2 regions of the Williamsia phyllosphaerae genome follow, and region 2 is predicted to be linked to the other one. Evidence: riboswitches for the same ligand, from Rfam matches in the RefSeq annotation. Region 2 holds a riboswitch; the other holds the start of a gene.
The links. A riboswitch is a leader RNA that binds a small molecule or an ion and turns the genes downstream of it on or off. The one in region 2 is predicted to bind S-adenosylmethionine.
Positions count from the first base shown of each region.

Region 1: linked by a shared signal. The riboswitch ahead of IEV93_RS08070 (aminotransferase class V-fold PLP-dependent enzyme) and the one ahead of IEV93_RS14745 (bifunctional o-acetylhomoserine/o-acetylserine sulfhydrylase) in region 2 are both predicted to bind S-adenosylmethionine.

Region 1 is NZ_BMCS01000001.1:1,707,008-1,716,306, forward strand. Features, by position in the region: gene IEV93_RS08055 (O-succinylhomoserine sulfhydrylase) at 1-824, shown strand, start outside; gene IEV93_RS08060 (DedA family protein) at 850-1,476, shown strand; gene IEV93_RS08065 (isochorismate synthase) at 1,563-2,663, opposite strand; SAM riboswitch class IV at 2,805-2,921, shown strand; gene IEV93_RS08070 (aminotransferase class V-fold PLP-dependent enzyme) at 2,962-4,293, shown strand; gene IEV93_RS08075 (hypothetical protein) at 4,290-4,757, shown strand; gene IEV93_RS08080 (HNH endonuclease signature motif containing protein) at 4,758-6,347, opposite strand; gene alc (allantoicase) at 6,447-7,451, opposite strand; gene IEV93_RS08090 (MarR family winged helix-turn-helix transcriptional regulator) at 7,659-8,156, shown strand; gene IEV93_RS08095 (MDR family MFS transporter) at 8,153-9,299, shown strand, end outside.
Region 2 is NZ_BMCS01000002.1:177,142-186,440, reverse strand. Features, by position in the region: gene IEV93_RS14770 (pentapeptide repeat-containing protein) at 1-443, shown strand, start outside; gene IEV93_RS14765 (bifunctional methylenetetrahydrofolate dehydrogenase/methenyltetrahydrofolate cyclohydrolase) at 470-1,342, shown strand; gene IEV93_RS14760 (DUF3017 domain-containing protein) at 1,339-1,680, shown strand; gene IEV93_RS14755 (Hsp70 family protein) at 1,791-3,224, shown strand; gene metX (homoserine O-acetyltransferase MetX) at 3,250-4,407, opposite strand; gene IEV93_RS14745 (bifunctional o-acetylhomoserine/o-acetylserine sulfhydrylase) at 4,410-5,747, opposite strand; SAM riboswitch class IV at 5,808-5,936, opposite strand; gene IEV93_RS14740 (PE-PPE domain-containing protein) at 6,220-7,701, shown strand; gene IEV93_RS14735 (MFS transporter) at 7,851-9,107, shown strand; gene IEV93_RS14730 (exodeoxyribonuclease III) at 9,118-9,299, shown strand, end outside.

The sequences.
Region 1 (9,299 bases), on a different contig from region 2:
TGCCGCGCTGGGGTGTCGAGACCGTCTTCGTCGACGGGGAGGACCTCTCGCAGTGGGAGGAGGCGCTGTCGGTGCCGACCACGGCGGTGTTCTTCGAGACGCCGTCGAACCCGATGCAGTCGCTCGTCGACGTCGCGAAGGTGTCGGAGCTCGCCCACGCGGCCGGTGCACAGGTGGTGTTGGACAACGTCTTCGCGACGCCGCTGCTGCAGCGCGGGTTCGAACTCGGAGCCGACGTCGTGGTCTATTCCGGCACCAAGCACATCGACGGCCAGGGTCGGGTGATGGGCGGCGCGGTACTCGGTTCCAAGGAGTACATCGACGGCCCGGTGCAGACCCTGATGCGGCACACCGGTCCTGCCATGAGTCCGTTCAACGCGTGGACGCTCCTCAAGGGGCTCGAGACGCTGCGCCTTCGGGTCGACGCCTCGACCGCCTCCGCGTTGCGGATCGCGCAGTTCCTCGAGGACGACCCGCGGGTCAAATGGGTGAAATACCCGTTCCTGCAGTCACATCCGCAGTACGAGCTCGCTCGTGGGCAGATGACCGGTGGCGGCACGGTGGTCACGTTCGAACTCAACGACCGCGACGACGTCACCGGCAAACTGCGCGCGTTCGAGGTGCTCGACAAGCTCGCGATCGTCGACATCTCCAACAATCTGGGTGACGCGAAGTCGCTGATCACCCACCCCGCGACCACGACCCATCGGGCGATGGGGCCCGACGGGCGCGCCGCGATCGGACTCTCGGACAGCGTCGTCCGACTCTCGGTGGGCCTGGAGGGCGTCGAGGATCTCGTCGGCGACCTGAACCAGGCCCTGTAGCCGGGAGGCCGCGGCGGTGCAGTCGGTGATCGATTGGTTGATCGGCGTCATCGAGACGACTCCGCCATGGGTGGTCTACCTGCTGGTGTGGACGTTGGTCTACACCGAGTCGGCCGCGCTGCTCGGGCTGATCCTGCCCGGCGAGACCGCCCTGCTGACCGGCGGTGTCGCGGCCGCGATCGGATCGACCAACGTCGGCTGGCTGATCGCGGGCGCGTGCGTCGCCGCGATCGCCGGCGACGCAACGGGTTTCACGCTCGGACGGCACTTCGGGCCGCGGGTGGTCAACTCCCGGTTCGGCCGGAGGATCGGTGCGCAACGGTGGGACAAGGTGTCGCGCGCGGTCAAACACCGGGGGATCCCGGCGGTCATCGCCGCGCGCTGGATCGGGTACGTCCGCACCCTGACGCCGTTCGTCGCGGGGATGTCGCGGATGCCGGTGAAGCTCTACCTCACCGCCAACGTGATCGGTGGGTTGGTCTGGGTCATCGCGGTCGGGATGCTCGGCTACCTCGTCGGCGCCGCGGTCGGTGCGCGGTTGCTGCTCTACGGCGGCCTGATCGTCGGTGTGCTGGTCCTGCTCTACTTCGCGGTCGCCTGGTGGCGCGAGCGGCGCCGCAACGCGGCCGTCCCGGTCGACGAGACCGTCTGACCGCCAGTTGGGCACGTAACCCCGCCAGTTGGGCACGTAACTCCGTCAGTTGGGCACCTGAATGCGCCAGTTGGGCACGGACCAGGTCAGGTGAGCAGGTCGGGGCAGCCCAGTGCTCGCAGTACCGTGGCGAACTTCGCGGACGTCTCGGCCAACTCCTCCGCCGGATCCGACTGCGCGACGATGCCGCCGCCCGACCACGCTCGGATCGTCCGTCGGTCGGCGAACACCTCCGCACATCGGATGCTGACCATCCACTCGCCGTCGCCGTCGGTGTCGCACCACCCGACCGCGCCCGCATAGAAACCACGCGGTTCCTCGGTTTCGAGGATCATCGTGCGCGCGGCCTCGGTCGGGGTGCCGCAGATCGCGGGGGTCGGGTGGAGCTGCATCGCCAGATCGAGCGACGTCACGTCCGGGTCGCGCAACACCCCCTCGATCGGCGTCGCGAGATGCCACATCTCGCCGGTGCTCAACAGGATCGGCTCGTCGGGCACCGACAACGTCGTGCACAGCGGAGCCAGCACCGACGTCAGATAGGCGACCACGATCTGGTGTTCGTAATGGTCCTTGGCCGACGCCAACAGTGCCGCCGCCCGAGCCGCGTCGACGTCGGGATCGTCAGAGCGGGGAGCCGACCCGGCGTAGGGCCGGCACGTCACACGGTCACCGATCTTGCGCACCAACGACTCCGGGCTCGCGCCCACCAGGGTGTGTCCGGCGAAACCTGCGCCTGCCGGGGTGAGGTCGACGCGAAAACCGTTGTGCTCGTGGTTGCCGGCGGCCAGCGCGGCGACCAACTCGTCGATGTCGACATCGACGTCCGCCCGCATCTCGATCGACCGCGCGAGCACCACCTTGTCGGCCGCGCCGGCGACGATGCGGTCGATGACGGCCGCGACCCGCTCGCGGTGTACCTCCGGCGTGGGAACCGAGGCGGTCAGCGTCATCGGCACCGACAACGGCTCGGCGTCGGGCAGCGACGGATCGCCGTGCTCGAGACCATCGACCGCGACGAGTGCGTCGGGCGCGGCGGTGTCGAACGACAACGCACCGACCACCGCCATCGGGCGACCAGACGCGCGCCCCGCGGCGATCGCAGCGACGGCGTCGGCCGCAGAGGAGAACTGCGCCGTGGGCGCGCCCGCGCGGACCGATCCATGTGGTCGGGACAGGTGGAAGGACACACGGTCAACGCTACCCGGGGGGTTTGCGATCACCGTGACCGCAATTCCGCCCACGACGCCGCTCGGAATGGGCACGTGGAATGTGTCACACGCCACACCTCGATTGACACCCCCGATGGTCGGCGAGCATCCTTATGCCCAGGTCATGAGTATCAGCGCACAGCCCCGGCTTGCTGATCGGCAACCCTCCAACCGCGGTGGGGTGCTCCGGGTGACGACCAGGCACACGTACGAGACCGGCGTGTGCAAGCGCGGACTCCTCGCGAGTCCCACACGACTCGAGAGGACTGCCACTTCCATGACTGCTGTAGCCCCCACCCCGATCACGTTCCCGCGGGCCGACACTTTCTTCGAACCCGTCCGCGTGCAACGGACCGCTCCGGCCGGGCCCGGACCGATCGCCGACCTGGTGGGTGCGGACATCACCACCGCGCTCGACGGCGACGAACGTTCGGTCCGCTACGTCAACCTCGACTACGCGGCCAGCGCACCGGCGCTGTCGGTCGTGGCCGCCGAGATCGGCCAGGCCCTGCCTCAGTACGCCAGCGTCCACCGCGGGGCCGGGTACCTGTCGCAGCTGACCACCGATCGGTACGAGAAGGCGCGGGTGTCGGTGCGTCGGTTCGTCCGGGCCCGCGCCGACGACCACGTGATCTTCACCCGCAACACCACCGACGCGATCAACCTGCTCGCGGGCGCAACCCCCGGCGACACCGTTGTCCTCGACATCGAGCACCATGCGAATCTGTTGCCCTGGAAGCGATCCGGGGCCCGCGTGGTCACCTGTCGGCCGACGCTCGCCGAGACGATCACCGCCCTGTCGGAGGAACTCCAGCGCTCTCCCGCGGCGCTGCTGGCCGTGACCGGCGCGTCCAACGTCACCGGTGAGGTACTCCCACTGACCACCCTCGCCGACATCGCGCACAGCGCCGGCGCCCGCATCCTGGTCGACGCCGCGCAACTCGCCCCGCACCGCGCGCTGAACATGGTCAGCCACGGCATCGACTACCTCGTGTTCTCCGGTCACAAGCTCTACGCACCGTTCGGGTGCGGCGTGCTGGCCGGACGCGGCGACTGGCTCGACTCGGCCGAGCCGTACCTCGCGGGCGGGGGAGCCACCGTCGACGTCCGCGGATTCGACACCGCAGTCGACGACGGTTCCGACACCGACGTGCAGTGGGCCACCGGCCCGGCGCGTCACGAGGCCGGTACCCCGAATGTGCTCGGCGCGGTCGCGATCGCCGCGGCATGCGACGCGATCACCGACCTCGGCCACGAGCGGATCGGTCTGCACGAGCACGCTCTGCGCTGCCGCCTCGACGCCGGCCTCGACTCGATCTCCGGGGTCGAACCACTGTCGATCTGGTCCGACGCCTCCGACCGGGTGGGCATCGCCGCGTTCTGCATCGCGGGGCGGACGCCGCGTGCGGTCGCCGAGTTCCTCAACGACTCCCACGGAATCGGCGTCCGCGATGGACGGTTCTGCGCCCATCCGTTGTTGAACCGTCTGGGTCACCCCGAGGGGGCGGTCCGCGTCAGCTTCGGCCTCGGAACCGGCGCCGACGACATCGACCGACTCCTCTACGCACTGCGGCACCTCACCGCGACAGCATCGGAAGGCTCCAGATGACCACCACCGCCCGGCTCCGCCCCGAACTGACCGTCGCGATCGACGGTGAACATCACCCCATCGCGTGGAGCGGCCCGCGTCCGGTCGATGCCCATCCCGCCCGCGTCGTGCGCATCCGTCGTTCGACGCTGAGCGAGTCGATCCGGGAACGGGCCCGCCTGCGTGCCGACGCCGCCGACGACCCGGCCGATCTAGTGGTCGCCCTCGAGGTGGAGGCGCTCATCGCGCCCGAGGCCTCCACGGCCCGCGCCGAACTGCTGCGTCGCGGCGAGACCCTGACGTCGGACACCCTGCGTTACGTCGGCACCCCCAACGGTCTGCGCACGCTGATCGAGGACCTCTACGTCGCCGAGGTCGCCGACGCCGTGATCATCACGCCGATCGACGGCCTGGCCACCGCGGTGCTGGTGGTCGACGAGGTGCTGCCGCGGCTGCGCGAGTCCTCGGCACGCCGCGCCGCCTGATCAGAACGGTGGGGGTGGTTCTGCCTCCCGGTTGTGTTCGATGAGTCGTGCGTGAGCATCTCGCTGCCGTGTTCGTAGGGCGTCGAGGTGTCGGCGGGCGGGGTGGTCGGTGGGTGATGGTGGCGACCGCAGTGCGGTGAACAGGTCGGTGCCGGTGTAGGCGTTGCCGAGGAACATGTGGCCGGTGGGGGATTGGAAGAACACGGTCCCCATCTCGTCCTGGTGGTCGCGCCAGGCGGTGAAGGTCTTGATGCGGTGGTGAAATCGGCACAGGGGTTTGAGGTTTGTGCGCGTGGTGCGGCCGCCTGTGCTGAACGGGTCGGTGTGGTCGAGATCGGTGTGCCATGCGGGGGCGCTGCATCCGGGGAAGGTGCAGCACAATTCGCCGGCGCGGATCAGCGCCTGGAGTTTCTTGCTGGGTCGGTAGCCGGTGGCGTCCGGTGTGGGTGGTTCGGGGCGGATGAACTCGCGTTCTGCCTGGGCGAGGAGTGAGCGCATGGTGTCGGCGTCGATGATGCCGTTGCCGTCGAGGAAGCCGGGGTCGTCGTCGAGGCCGAGCAGCGTCGACAGGTTGACCACGATGTGGAAGGTGGGTCGGGCGGCCGTGTCGCAGTGGCACTCGCATGTGTGGGTCGCCGCGTGCTCGGGGCCGGACTCCTCGTCGGCCGTGGGGGCGTCTGTCGTGGTGGCGGGCTGAACCTGCTCGGGTTCGGCTGTGGTGGTGCAGTCGTCGCATTCGCACGGGAGGTGGAGTCGGCCGCGGGACAGGGCGACCAACGCGTCGGCGCGACGCTGGTCGAGGGTCCGGGGATCGCTGCTGTGGGGTTCGTCGGACATGACGGTCAGCCGTGCGTCGAACTCGGCGGCGGACTCCATCGGTAGGGATGCGCTGAGCCGTGATTGGCCGGGTGCGTGGTGGTCGGGGCGGACGGAGACCTTGCGGTCGGCGGCGGCGCGGGCGCGGCGACGTAGCAGTGCGTCGGAGTCGATCTGGGCGATGATGGCGTCGACCATCACGGTGAACCGCGCTCGTGACATCGGTGGGCGGGCGAAGATTGCCTGCGCGAGATGGGCGTCGACGTCGGCGATGGTCTCCGACGAGCACAACCGGGTGCGGGAGACGGCGACGAGGAACGTGGCCAGGTCGATCCGGCCGACGGCGAGGGCGTGGCCGGTCAGTGGAAGGCGATGGCGGAGATCGGCGCCGGCGGTGATGATCTCGCGGGCGCGTGCCGGCGGCAGGTTCAGCACGGCTCCGACCTCGGCGACCGCGCGTTGTAGGCCGTCGGGCCCGAAGTCGGCGCGTGGACCGCACCCGAGTCGAGCCGCATCCGTCCGGTCGGCGAGATCGGCCATCGAGGACGCCTCACCGGAATCGACCCCGGCGATCTCGCTGAGGTGGTCTTCCTCGCGTTCGTCGTGGATCAGGCTGGCGGCCTGCAACATCCGGTAGTCCGCGGAGGCGTGGACTGCGCGACAGTGCGCCAGGATCTCGATCAGCTCAGCCGCGGTGTGGCCCTCGTCGGCAGCGAGTTGCGACACCAACGGCACACCGGTCTCGGGTGCGGGGGTGGTGGTCGCGATGGCCATTAATCGAACATACATTCGAGTACCGACAAAGTGAACGGGTGGCGAGCGAACCTGTGGATAGTCGTGTCGTCCTACCGCTACGCGCCACCACGTGACACGTCAGTTGTCGCCCGACGACCAGCGTCGGTCGACCTCGTCCCGTCCTGCGTCGGTGAGCGCGCCGAACAGTCGGAACCGCGCCATGCCCCCGTCGGGATAGATGTCCACCCGGGCCTCGGTCATCGGGCCGACGCCCTCGACGACGAAGCGGTGACGTGTGTCGGGTTGCAGCACAGTGTGTTCGAGCACGTCGAACCACTCGCCGCCGGCGTTACGCCCCTGCACGCGGGCCGCCCCGGGCGCATTGCCGAGGAAGTAACTGGTGTCGAGTTCGACGAGACCGGGGACGCCCTCGTCGGCCAGACGTACCTGCACCCAGTCGTTGGCGTCGTCGCGGCGCCGGGAGGTCTCCCATCCCTCGCCCATCGACCGCGCGCGACCGGGCATCAACAGGTTGTTCGGTGAGCCGTAGAACATGTTGGAACAGTCGGTGATCATCCCGCCGTTCTCGAGTGCGGCCAGGTCGAAACTGCCGTGCCCCAGCATGGCCGGGTCGGGGACGCCACGGCCGTGCACGCGGAGCCGGGCGACACCGCCGTCGGGATAGATGGACAACCGGACGTGGGTGAACAAGTCCGTCGACTCGACCGCGAACGGATTGTGCCGGTCGCCGCCGACCTCGCTGCGCTCGACGATGGTCTGCCACTGCGCGGAGTTCGCGACCTCGTCGGCGCTCGGGTGGCCTTCGACGGTCGCGGCCTCGACCGAGACGGTGGGCGGGTAGTTGCCGACGAACCACGAGGTGTCCACGACGACGCCGTGGATGATCCCGGGGACGCCCAGGCGCACGATCGCCTGATCCACTGCGGTCGCCTCGGGCGCGCCACCGTCGGGGGAGCGCCGACGACGTGTCTCCCACCCGTCGTAGATCTGACCCCGGTGTCCGAACGTCGAGGGGCGGTACTCGGCCGGCGCCGGGGTGATGAGGTTCTCCACCTCGGCGAACAGGTCGTCATTGGTCCACACCGCGGCCCCACCGAGGCTTCGCAGCGCGAGGTCGGGCATCGCGACGAAGTCCGGGCGCGAGGACGGAGTGGGCGAGGAGGCGGCGGGGGTGGTCACGACACGTGAGGTTACTGACGCCGCGCGACGCCCTCGGGACGGCATGTGTCCGCGCGGCGGAAATGTCCTGTTTGCACTCGCCGCGACGCCGGGCGCATACTTGCAAGGTTCAAGTAGTTGTAACCGGAAACTCATTCGAGGTGAGAATCAATGTCGCGTCTCGCGCATGTCGACGAACTCATCGCGGTGCTCTCGCGGTACGGGCGGATCAAGGAACGGCTCGCCGTCACCAAGCTCAAGACCCCGGAAGGGATCGTCGAGACCGCGGCGTATCAGTGTATGTTCCGGCTCGCGATCGCGCCCTTGCGTTCGGGTGAGTTGGCCGAGCAGATCTTCGCCGACCCCTCCACCGTCAGCAGGCACATCGCCCACCTCGTCGACCTCGGCTACGTCCGACGCGAGGCCGATCCCCGCGACGGCCGCGCGACGATCCTGGTCCTCACCGACACGGGCAACCGTCAGGTCGAGGCCGTACGCAAGCACCGGTTGCACGCGCTCGAGGCCATGCTCGACGAGTTCTCCGACGACGAGATCGACAACCTCACCCACTTGATGTCCCGATTCGTCGATGCAGCCGAGGTGCTCGCGCACCGGGTCGACGACACCGTCACACCAGATCAACCACGACACGAAGAGGCAACACGATGAGCAGCGACGCAGCAGTGTCGGGAAAGACCGCGGCCGCGGTCGCGTCGGACACAGATCCGGGCGGTCTGAGCCACCGTCAGATCCTGACCATCATGGGCGGGTTGATGATCGGCATGTTCCTGGCCGCTCTCGACCAGACGATCGTCTCCACCGCGATCCGCACGATCGCCGATGACCTGCAGGGGTATTCGCTGCAGGCGTGGGTCACGACCGCTTACCTCATCACCTCCACGATCGTCACCCCGCTCTACGGCAAGCTCTCCGACATGTACGGCCGCAAGCCGTTCTTCATGACTGCGATCACGCTGTTCATCGTCGGCTCGCTGCTGTGTTCCACGGCGACCTCGATGTACGAGTTGGCCGGTTACCGCGCTCTGCAGGGGCTCGGTGCCGGTGGCCTGTTCTCGTTGGCGCTCACCATCATCGGCGACATCGTGCCGCCGCGGGAGCGCGCGAAGTATCAGGGTTACTTCCTCGCGGTGTTCGGGACTTCGAGCGTGCTCGGCCCGGTGCTCGGTGGTCTGTTCGCCGGTCAGCCGTCGATCCTGTGGATCACCGGCTGGCGCTGGGTGTTCCTGGTCAACGTGCCGATCGGCCTGATCGCGCTCGTCGTCGTCTACAAGGTCCTCGACTACAACCAGGTCAAGGGCGTCAAGCGCCGCATCGACTGGCTCGGAGCCGGTGCACTCGCAGTCGGTGTGGTCCCGTTGCTGATCGCCGCCGAGCAGGGGCGCGAATGGGGCTGGGGCGACGTCAAGACCATCATCTGTTACGTCGTCGGCGTCGCGGGTGTGGCGGCGTTCGTCTACATCGAGCACATGATGGGCGAGGCGGCCATCATCCCACTCCGCATCTTCCGCAACCGGGTGTTCTCGCAGGGCATCGTGATCTCGGTGGTCATCGGCGCGGTCATGTTCGGCGCGATCTCGATTCTGCCGCAGTACTTCCAGGTGATCCGCGGATCGAGCCCCACCGTCGCCGGACTGCAGCTGCTGCCGATGGTGGTCGGACTGATGAGCGCATCGATTCTGTCGGGTCAGATGATCTCGCGGACCGGGCGCTACAAGATCTTCCCGATGATCGGCGTCGTCCTGATCACGGTGGTGACGTTCCTGATGCACTACGTCAGCGTCGACACCCCGC
Region 2 (9,299 bases):
CCGGGGCCAACCTCGCCGACTCGCGGCACCGCCAGAGCGCGTTCCGCAACTGCACGTTCCGACGCAGTCCGATGCCCGCCGCGGTCTTCTCCGACTGCAGCCTGATGGGCTCGGCGATCTCCGAGTCGACGATGCGGGCGGTGACAATGACCGATTGCGACCTCACGCTGGTGTCCCTGGGTGGCCTGAAGATCCACAAGCCCGTCCTCCGTGGGTCTCGTCTGCGCGAGGTCAACCTGTCGGGGACGACCCTCGTCGACGCCGATCTGACGGGCGTCGACCTGTCGGGGGCCCGGGCGGTCGGGACGACGGTGTCCGGCTCGGATCTGCGGGGTGCGCGCGTCGACGCGACGTTCTGGCTGCAGGCGACGGTCACCGAGACCACCGTCGACCCGGCGCACGCCGTGGATTTCGCGGTGGCGCACGGGCTGAGGTTGGGCTAGCAGGCGCGGTCGGGGACACTGGACCGGTGACTGCGACTGCACTCGACGGCAAGGCCACCCGCGACGAGATCTTCGTCGATCTGACCGAACGGGTGCGTGCACTCGGCGAGGCGGGCATCGCGCCCGGCCTCGGGACGGTCCTCGTGGGCGACGACCCGGGATCCCAGGCCTACGTGCGCGGAAAGCACTCCGACTGCGCCAAGGTCGGCATCGCCTCGCTCCGACGTGACCTGCCCGCCGACACCACCACCGAGCAGCTCAACGCCGTCATCGACGAACTCAACGCCGATCCCGCGTGCACCGGCTACATCGTCCAGCTCCCGCTGCCCGCGCACCTCGACGACAACGCCGCACTCGAGCGCATCGCCCCCGAGAAGGACGCCGACGGTCTGCACCCGATCAACCTCGGACGGTTGGTCCTCGGCACGGAGTCGACGCTGCCGTGCACCCCGCGCGGCGTCGTCCACCTGCTCCGTCGCTACGACGTCCCCCTCGCCGGCGCCCGCGTCGTCGTGGTCGGCCGCGGCGTCACCATCGGCCGCCCCATCGGCCTCCTGCTGACCCGACGCAGCGAGAACGCGACGGTCACGTTGTGCCACACCGGAACCGCCGACCTCGCCTCAGAGGTGTCGCGCGCCGACATCGTCGTCGCGGCCGCCGGTGTCCCGCACCTGATCACCGCCGACATGGTCAAACCCGGTGCCGCGGTGCTCGACGTCGGTGTCAGCCGTACCGACGCCGGACTGGTCGGCGACGTCGCCCCGGACGTGTGGGAGGTCGCCGGGCACGTGTCGCCGAACCCCGGCGGGGTCGGGCCGCTGACCCGGGCTTTCCTGCTCGTCAACGTCGTGGAGCGCGCGGAGAAGCAGTTGGCCGCGCAGCGCGCGCAGGCCCGATGACCGCCGACCGCCCGTCGGACACCGATCGACGCGATGCCGCGGTCGCGTTCCAGCGTGCCCGACGGGTCCGCGCGTTCGTGGTGCAGATCCCGTTCGCCATCGTCCTGATCTTCGTCGCGGTGGCCGTGGTGTTCCTGGTGCTCGACCGCTGGCGACGCGGCGCGTTCGTCTTCGGCGCCGGAGCGGTGCTCGCCGCGCTGCTCCGCGCCGTGCTGCCCACCTCGCGCGTGGGACTGCTGCAGGTCCGCAGTCGGGTGTTCGATGTCGGGGCGATGGCCGCTGCGGGTGCGGCGATCCTCTGGCTGGCCACCTCGATCGACCCCCTCGGAACCGACTGAGGTCCTGGTCACGGCAAAAAGGTTGGTGCTCGCCGTGACCGAACTGTTACCGTTGTACCCATATGACTTCCGGTCCTGCTACCACCCTTGGCGTCTCTGCCGGTAACGGCATGATCCACTGTGCCCTCGTCACGGTGGACGACGGGGGTCGGCGGTCGGTCGATTCACGGGTCATCGACGTCGACCCCACCGACCGGTTCGATCGTGCCGGACGGGTCAACTCCGGCATCGACCTGATGCTCGACCGTGCACGCAGCAACGGTACGGCGGTGGGTTCGATCGGCGTGGCCTGTCGCACCACAGCCCAGGGTCGCGAGATCGCCTCCCGGGGCGCCGGTCCGCGTCGCCAGATCCACCTCGTGGGCGACGCCGAGTCGGTGGCACGTGCGCTCGCCGAATCCGGCGAGATAGCAGCGCATCCCGACGTCGTCGTCGTCGACTGCGGCGACACCGGCGTGACCATGTTCCGTCTCGACACCTCATCCGGGGCGATCTCGGACATCACCCGCTCGACCGCCGTGTCCGGGTTCGCCCTCGACGCCGCGCTGGCCGATCAGGTGGCCGCCCAGACCAGCCCGATGACGTCGCGGGCCGGGTGGGCCGCGCTCGTCTCGGGCTGCCGTACGGCCAAAGAAGATCTGTCGCAGGAGGACTCGACCACTTTCCAGGTCGCCGGGGTCGACCGGGAGATGTCGGTGTCGATGCTCGAGGCGGCGATCGCCACGATGGCCGAGAGGCTGATCACCGAGGTGACCGGGTTCGTCGACTCCGCGTCGGTGCCCGTGGTCCTCGTCGGTGGTCTCGCCAACATCCCCGCACTGCACGCCGTCGTCGAGCGCGACGGACCGACCCAGGTGATCCGCCCGGAGTCACCGGAACTGTTGTGCGCCATCGGTGCCGCCTTGCTGGCCGGGTCGGGTGGTGCGGCCCCACTGCGGCTGGCCTTCATCGGCGGTCGTCGCCACCGGGACTGGCTCTCCGCGGTCCCGCTGGCCGTCGTCGGTGCTCTGCTCGCAGGCACGATGTTGACCGTCTACGCCGTCGGAGCCGCCCTCACCGGCAACTCCTCGCCGGAGGTGCTCACCCCGTCCGGCCCGGCGTCCTCGGTGGTCGGCGAACCGGCGGTCAACGTCGCCACCGCGACCTCGGCGACGTCGATCTCGCCCACTCGTTCGGTCGCCCCGGCGGTCCCGGAGTCCTCGACGACGATCGCACCGGAGACGACGACCGAGCAGGCGCCGGTGGAGACCTTCACACCCGCGTCACCGCGGGTGCCGAATCGTCCCGGTTGGGCGACAACAGAATTGCCGACCATGCCCTCGTCGCAGGTGCCGACCTCCACGATCACGCCGGAGAACTCGGCGCCGGGTCCGAGTACACCGGCGGTGCCGGGGTCGCAGACGGGCTCGCCGAATCCGTACTCGGGATCGGTGCCGCCGCCGAAGGACGCGCCCACGCGCACACTGACGCCTTACCCCAATCCGCTGGACCGCGCCCCGAGCAGATCGGCGCCGGGGACACCCACCACCGCCCCGGTCGGCTGAGGCCCCCTGCGTCGCAGGGACCGGGTCAGCGCCGCGCGAGTTCCAGGGTGCGCTTGAGGAGATCGGCGATGGCGTCGAACTCGGTCAGGAATCCGTCGTGTCCGTTGTCGGAGTGCACGATCTGCAGTCCGCCGACGCAGCCGGGCATCTGCTCGGCCAACTCGGCCTGGGTCCGCAGCGGGTAGAGCCGATCGGAGGTGATGCCGCCGACGACCACCGGGACGTGGCACCCCTGCAGAGCCGCGCGCGTCCCGCCACGGTTGCGTCCCACGTCGTGATGGTTGAGCACCTCACTGAGCACCACATAGCTGCCGGCATCGAATCGCGCGACGAGTTTGTCGGCCTGGTGCTCGAGGTAGCTCTGTACCGCGTAGCGCCCGCCCACCAGCGGATCCTCGTCGCCCTGAGGCTCATTGGTGAAGCGGCTGTCGAGTTCGGGCTCGGAACGGTAGTACATGTGCGCGATCCGACGGGCGATGCCGAGGCCGGCGGTGGGCCGGTCGGGCGTGCCGTGGTAGTCGCCGCCGTGCCAGTGCGGATCGGCCTTGATCGCGGCGATCTGCGTTGTCTGCGTGCCGATCTGGTCGGCGGTGGCCCGCGGTCCGACGGCCAGGATCAAGGCGCTGCGCACGCGTTCGGGAAAGCCGATGACCCACTCGAGCGAACGGGCGCCGCCCATAGATCCGCCGAGAACCGCTGCCACCGAGTCGATCCCGAGCGCATCCATCAGGGCGACCTCGGCCCGGACCTGATCCAGCACGGTGATCTGCGGGAACCTCGACCCCCAGGTGTTGCCGTCGGAGTCGGGGGAGGAGGGGCCGGTGGATCCGTTGCACCCGCCGAGCACGTTGGCCGATACGACGCACCACTCGTCGGTGTCGACCGCGCACCCCGGTCCGATCAGACCGTCCCACCAGCCGGGGGAGAGTTGACCGGGACCGGCCGGGCCGGTCACGTGGCTGTCGCCGGTGAGCGCGTGCAGGGCGAGGACGACGTTGTCACGGTCGGGTGACAGACGGCCCCAGCGCTGGAACGCCATGGTGACGTCGTCGATCCGTTCGCCGTTGTCGAGCGAGATCGGACCCACGGACACGCTGGTGAGCTGCCCGTCCGGGAGGGTCTCCCAGTCGGATGTCGTCTCCGAGGGTGCAGACACCGAGAGTGCCCGTGGGTCGATGCTCACAGTTACCTGGCCGCTCCGAATCCTGTCTCCAGATCGGCGATGATGTCGTCGATCCCCTCGATGCCCACCGCGAGGCGCACCAGTCCCGGGGCCACGCCGGCGGCGAGCTGCTCCTCGGGAGCCAGCTGCGAGTGCGTGGTCGACGCCGGGTGGATGACCAGCGAGCGGACGTCGCCGATGTTGGCGACGTGGCTGTGCAGCGTCAACGCGTCGACGAAGCGCTTGCCCGCGTCCACGCCGCCGGTGATCTCGAACGCCACGATGGCGCCCTGACCCTTGGGGGCGAGCTGTTGCCCGCGCTCGTACCACCGCGACGACTGCAGGCCGGCGTAGGCCACCGACTCGACCTGAGCATGACCCTCGAGGAACTCCGCCACCTTCTGTGCGTTCGCGACGTGCCGCTCGATGCGCAGGCTCAGGGTCTCGATGCCCTGCGAGATCAGGAATGCGTTGAACGGCGAGATGGCCGCACCGGTGTCACGCAGCCACTGCACGCGGGCCTTGAGCGCGAAGGCCGGGGCGCCGAGGTCGGCGAACACCGCGCCGTGGTAGCTCGCGTCGGGCGTGGTGAACCCGGGGAACAGGTCGACTCCGTCGCGCTGATCGCGCCAGTCGAACGTGCCGCCGTCGACGATGACGCCGCCGACCGCGGTGCCGTGGCCACCGAGGTACTTGGTGGCGGAGTGCACGACGATGTCGGCGCCGTGCTCGAGCGGCTTGATCAGGTAGGGGGTGGCGACGGTGTTGTCGACGATGAGCGGGACGCCGTTCTCGTGCGCGACGCCGGACACCCCGGGGAGGTCGAGGATCTCGTTGTTGGGGTTCGAGATCGTCTCGCCGTAGAACGCCCGGGTGTTGGGCTTGACCGCGGCCCGCCACGAGTCGAGGTTCTCCGGGTCGTCGACGAAGGTGACCTCGATGCCGAACTTCGGCAGCGTGTAGTGGAAGAGGTTGTAGGTACCGCCGTAGAGGCGCGGGCTGGACACGACGTGTCCGCCGGTCTCGACGATGTTGAGGATCGAGTAGGTCTCGGCCGCCTGCCCCGACGCCACCAGCAGCGCCGCGACGCCACCCTCCAGCGCGGCGATGCGCTGCTCGACGGCATCCTGCGTCGGATTCATGATGCGGGTGTAGATGTTGCCCGGTTCGGCGAGTCCGAACAGGTCGGCCGCGTGTTGGGTGTCGCGGAACGTGTACGAGGTGGTCTGGTAGATCGGCAGTGCGCGTGCCGAGGTGGCCGCGTCCACGGTCTGGCCGGCATGGATCTGCTTGGTCTCGAAGGACCAGTTCAGAGTGGGATCCTCGGGCTCGAGGGTGCCGTCGTACGGGAGATCAGACATCTGAATGGAGCTCTCTTTCGGTCGGCCGGGCAACGGTGCCCGGTGTGGGTCCGACCTTCGGACCCGCGCTTGCCGTGGCCTCACCGCATGCGGTGGGCGTCCACAACCCGGTCAATCACCCGGAGCACCCCACCGCGGTTGGAGGGTTGCCGATCAGCAAGCCGGGGCTTGACGCTGATACTCATGACCTGGCGTCAAGGATATAACACCGGGATTTCGCCGACGGAAGGCTCTGACGCAGAGCGATCGCAACGGCGGCCCGCCTTGCGTTCGCGATGGTCCTCGGGGATCGGGTCGCCGGACCCCCGCGCGCGAGGAAAAGAATTGTTAGCGAATGCACAATGAATGCATTCATTTGCGCATTGTTCTGTGAATTATTCGTGCGTTCAAACGATTTCCGACAATGTCGTGAATCCATATTCTGAGAAACCAGGCGTGCTGGTGTCGGCACCGGACGAAAGTGGTTTCTTCAGTGAAGATCTTGCGTGCGCGACTCGCGCTCACCGTTGCGTCGGCATCGATACCGGTCGTGTTGGTGCTGTTCCAGGGCGGTGTCGCGTCCGCTGTCGAGGCCCAGAGCGCCGCCTGTCCTTCGTCGGGAAAGGTCTTCATCCTCGACGGGACCAACGACGATCCGTTGAATTACCACACCCGGGACATCGCCTCGCGCTACGAGGGATACGACGTGGAACACGTGGACTATCCGGCAAATGTGTGGCCGTTGGGTGCCACGTCCTATGCGGCGAGTGCGGCCGCCGGTCGTACCGCCGTGCACCGCGACATCGCGGCCTACCGGGCGACGCCCGGGTGTTCGGAGAGCCCGGTCGTCATCGTGGGCTACTCGCAAGGGGCAGCCATCGCCGGCGACGAGCTCCACGCGCTCGCCTCCGATCCGGACCAGGCCATCGCGACCAAGGACAGCAACGGCGCCCCGATCGTGTCCGGCGAGCTGTACTCCGATCCGCGTCGCACCGGGGACTCCCGCGGGCGCGGTGTCGAACTGTCCATGGTCGGTGTCATACCGGGGCTCGGGATGCGCGGGCCGCGTGGGCCCGGTGGCTACGGCGACATCCCGGTGCTCGACGTGTGCGTCGACGGCGACCCCATCTGCGACCTGCCCGATCCCCTCCATGATCCGGTCGGCGCCCTCGATGCGCTGCTCGCATTCGGTACGAAGCATTTCGAGTACGGCCAGTACATGAGGGACCCCGCCGCGCTGGGGCAAGGTCCTGAACCGACCGGGCCCGTCCTGCTCGCCCGACCGATGGCGATCTCGATCCTGCTCAACCGTGTCGGAGTGCACGCCCTCGACGATGTCCACTCGTACTACATCCCGCTTCGGTATCCCGAACTCGCGCGGATCCAACCGGTGCTCGCGTTCTTCCAGGCGAGGGGTCCGCAGTACCCGGAGTTGGGCCACGGGGCCACGCTTCCCGATCTGCTCACGATCGGCAGCGCGCTCCGGGGAGATCCCGCAGCACAGGCTCGGCTGCTCGTCTCCCTTCGCGGCATCGCCCGGTACCCGATTCGATTCGCGAGCGATTGGGCCGTGGTCGTCCGCGAGCGCGTAGCCGGTCGTGTGCCTGCCACCGCACCCGTTCGGGGCGCCGGGGCAAACGTCGATGTCCCGACCGCGTCCACTCCGCCTGCACTGACCTCGAACAACGGCCCGAGCCCGAGCCCGAGCCCGATACCCCCGCGCCCGATGACCCCGTCCACGCCCGGTTCCTCTCCCGGTCCGTTGCGGGCGGCGGTGAGAGAACGGCTCGGTGAAGTCCTCACGAGGTTCCGGCCGACGAAACCGTCGCCGTCGACCCCGACCACGTCCCCGGACACGGCGTCGCCCACCGCGCCGCCGACCCCCGACCGAACAACGGGCACGCCGTCGGCGGGCTCCCACTCGGACCAGTCGTCGACCACCGACGACTCCCACGGTGGCGCAGAAGCGTCCTGACCTCGGGGCGGGTGTGAAGCAACTCACCCGCATCCTCGGAATCTTTCTCACGAGGTCGACCGTTGAGGTGACTCGTGGCGCCCACCGGTGTGCGCTGCGCCCCATCGCAAGCGGACCTGACGGTTCACCCTGTGTGAGAGGAGTGCGCCATGGCCACCGCGCTGAACACCCACCCCGACTCGTCCTGCGCGGCGGTCGCCCGCACCCGACGGGTCGCGATCCTCGCGCTCGCCCTTGGCGGCTTCGGCATCGGCACCACCGAGTTCGTCTCGATGGGGCTGCTCCCGAACATCGCCGGCTCGCTCGACATCAGCGAACCCACCGCCGGCCACGTCATCTCCGCCTACGCGCTCGGTGTTGTCGTCGGCGCGCCCCTGATCGCCGCGGCCACCGCGCGGATGTCGCGACGGACCCTGCTCATCGCTCTGATGGTCGCGTTCGTGATCGGCAACGCCGCGACGGTCTTCGCTCCCACCTACGGGACGCTGATGGCGGCCCGGTTCGTCGCGGGTCTGCCCCACGGTGCCTACTTCGGTGTCGCCGCGCTCGTCGCGGCCCACCTCGCCGGTGCGGGCAGCCGCGCCAAGGCCGTCGGTCAGGTCATGATGGGCCTGTCGGTGGCCAACGTGGTCGGTGTCCCGGCCGCCACGTGGCTCGGCGACTCGCTCGGGTGGCGCACCGCGTTCGGCGTGGTCGTCGTCATCGGACTGCTCACCATCGCCGCCCTGATCCGGTACCTGCCCACGCTGACGGGCATGACGATGACCAATCCGATGACCGAACTCGGCGCCCTCGCCCGCCCGCAGGTGTGGTTCACCCTGCTGATCGGGATCGTCGGCTTCGGCGGCATGTTCGCGTTCTACACCTACATCCACACGACCCTGACCGACGTCTCCGGTCTCCCCGGGGGCCTCGTCCCGATCGCACTCATGCTCTTCGGGATCGGCATGGTCGTCGGCAACATCGTCGGCGGCGCGCTCGCCGACCGCAACGTCGTCGGGACGCTCGTCGCCGGACTGGTCTCGATCGTCGTCGCCCTGCTGGTGTTCGTCGCCGTGGCGGGCAACGTCTGGACCGCGCTGGTCCTGGTCTTCGTCGTCGGTGTGACCGGCTCGGCGCTGGTGCCCGCACTGCAGACACGACTCATGGACGTCGCCGACGACGCCCAGACCCTGGCCGCCGCACTCAACCACTCCGCGCTCAACGTCGCCAACGCCGGCGGTGCCTGGCTCGGTGGCCTGGTCATCGCAGGAGGGTTCGGTTACCGCGCACCGTCGGTGCTCGGGGCCGGCCTCGGCGTCGCCGGACTGGTGATGCTCGCGGTGGCGGTCCTCGCGCAGCGACGCACCACCGGCAAGGCCAACTCCGTTGCGGCCGATATCGATACGCCGATGGCCGTCCACTAGTCTCGCGGCCGTGCCCTTCACGATCACCACAGCCAACGTCAACGGTGTCCGCGCCGCGGTCAAGGAACGCAATCCGCACAACCCCGGGATGCTGCCCTGGCTGGGCGAGCCGATCGGCTCACGCTTCGTGCTGATGCAGGAGATCCGGGCCACCGAGGAGCAGGCCCGAGAGGCCCTGGCTCCCGCGCTCGA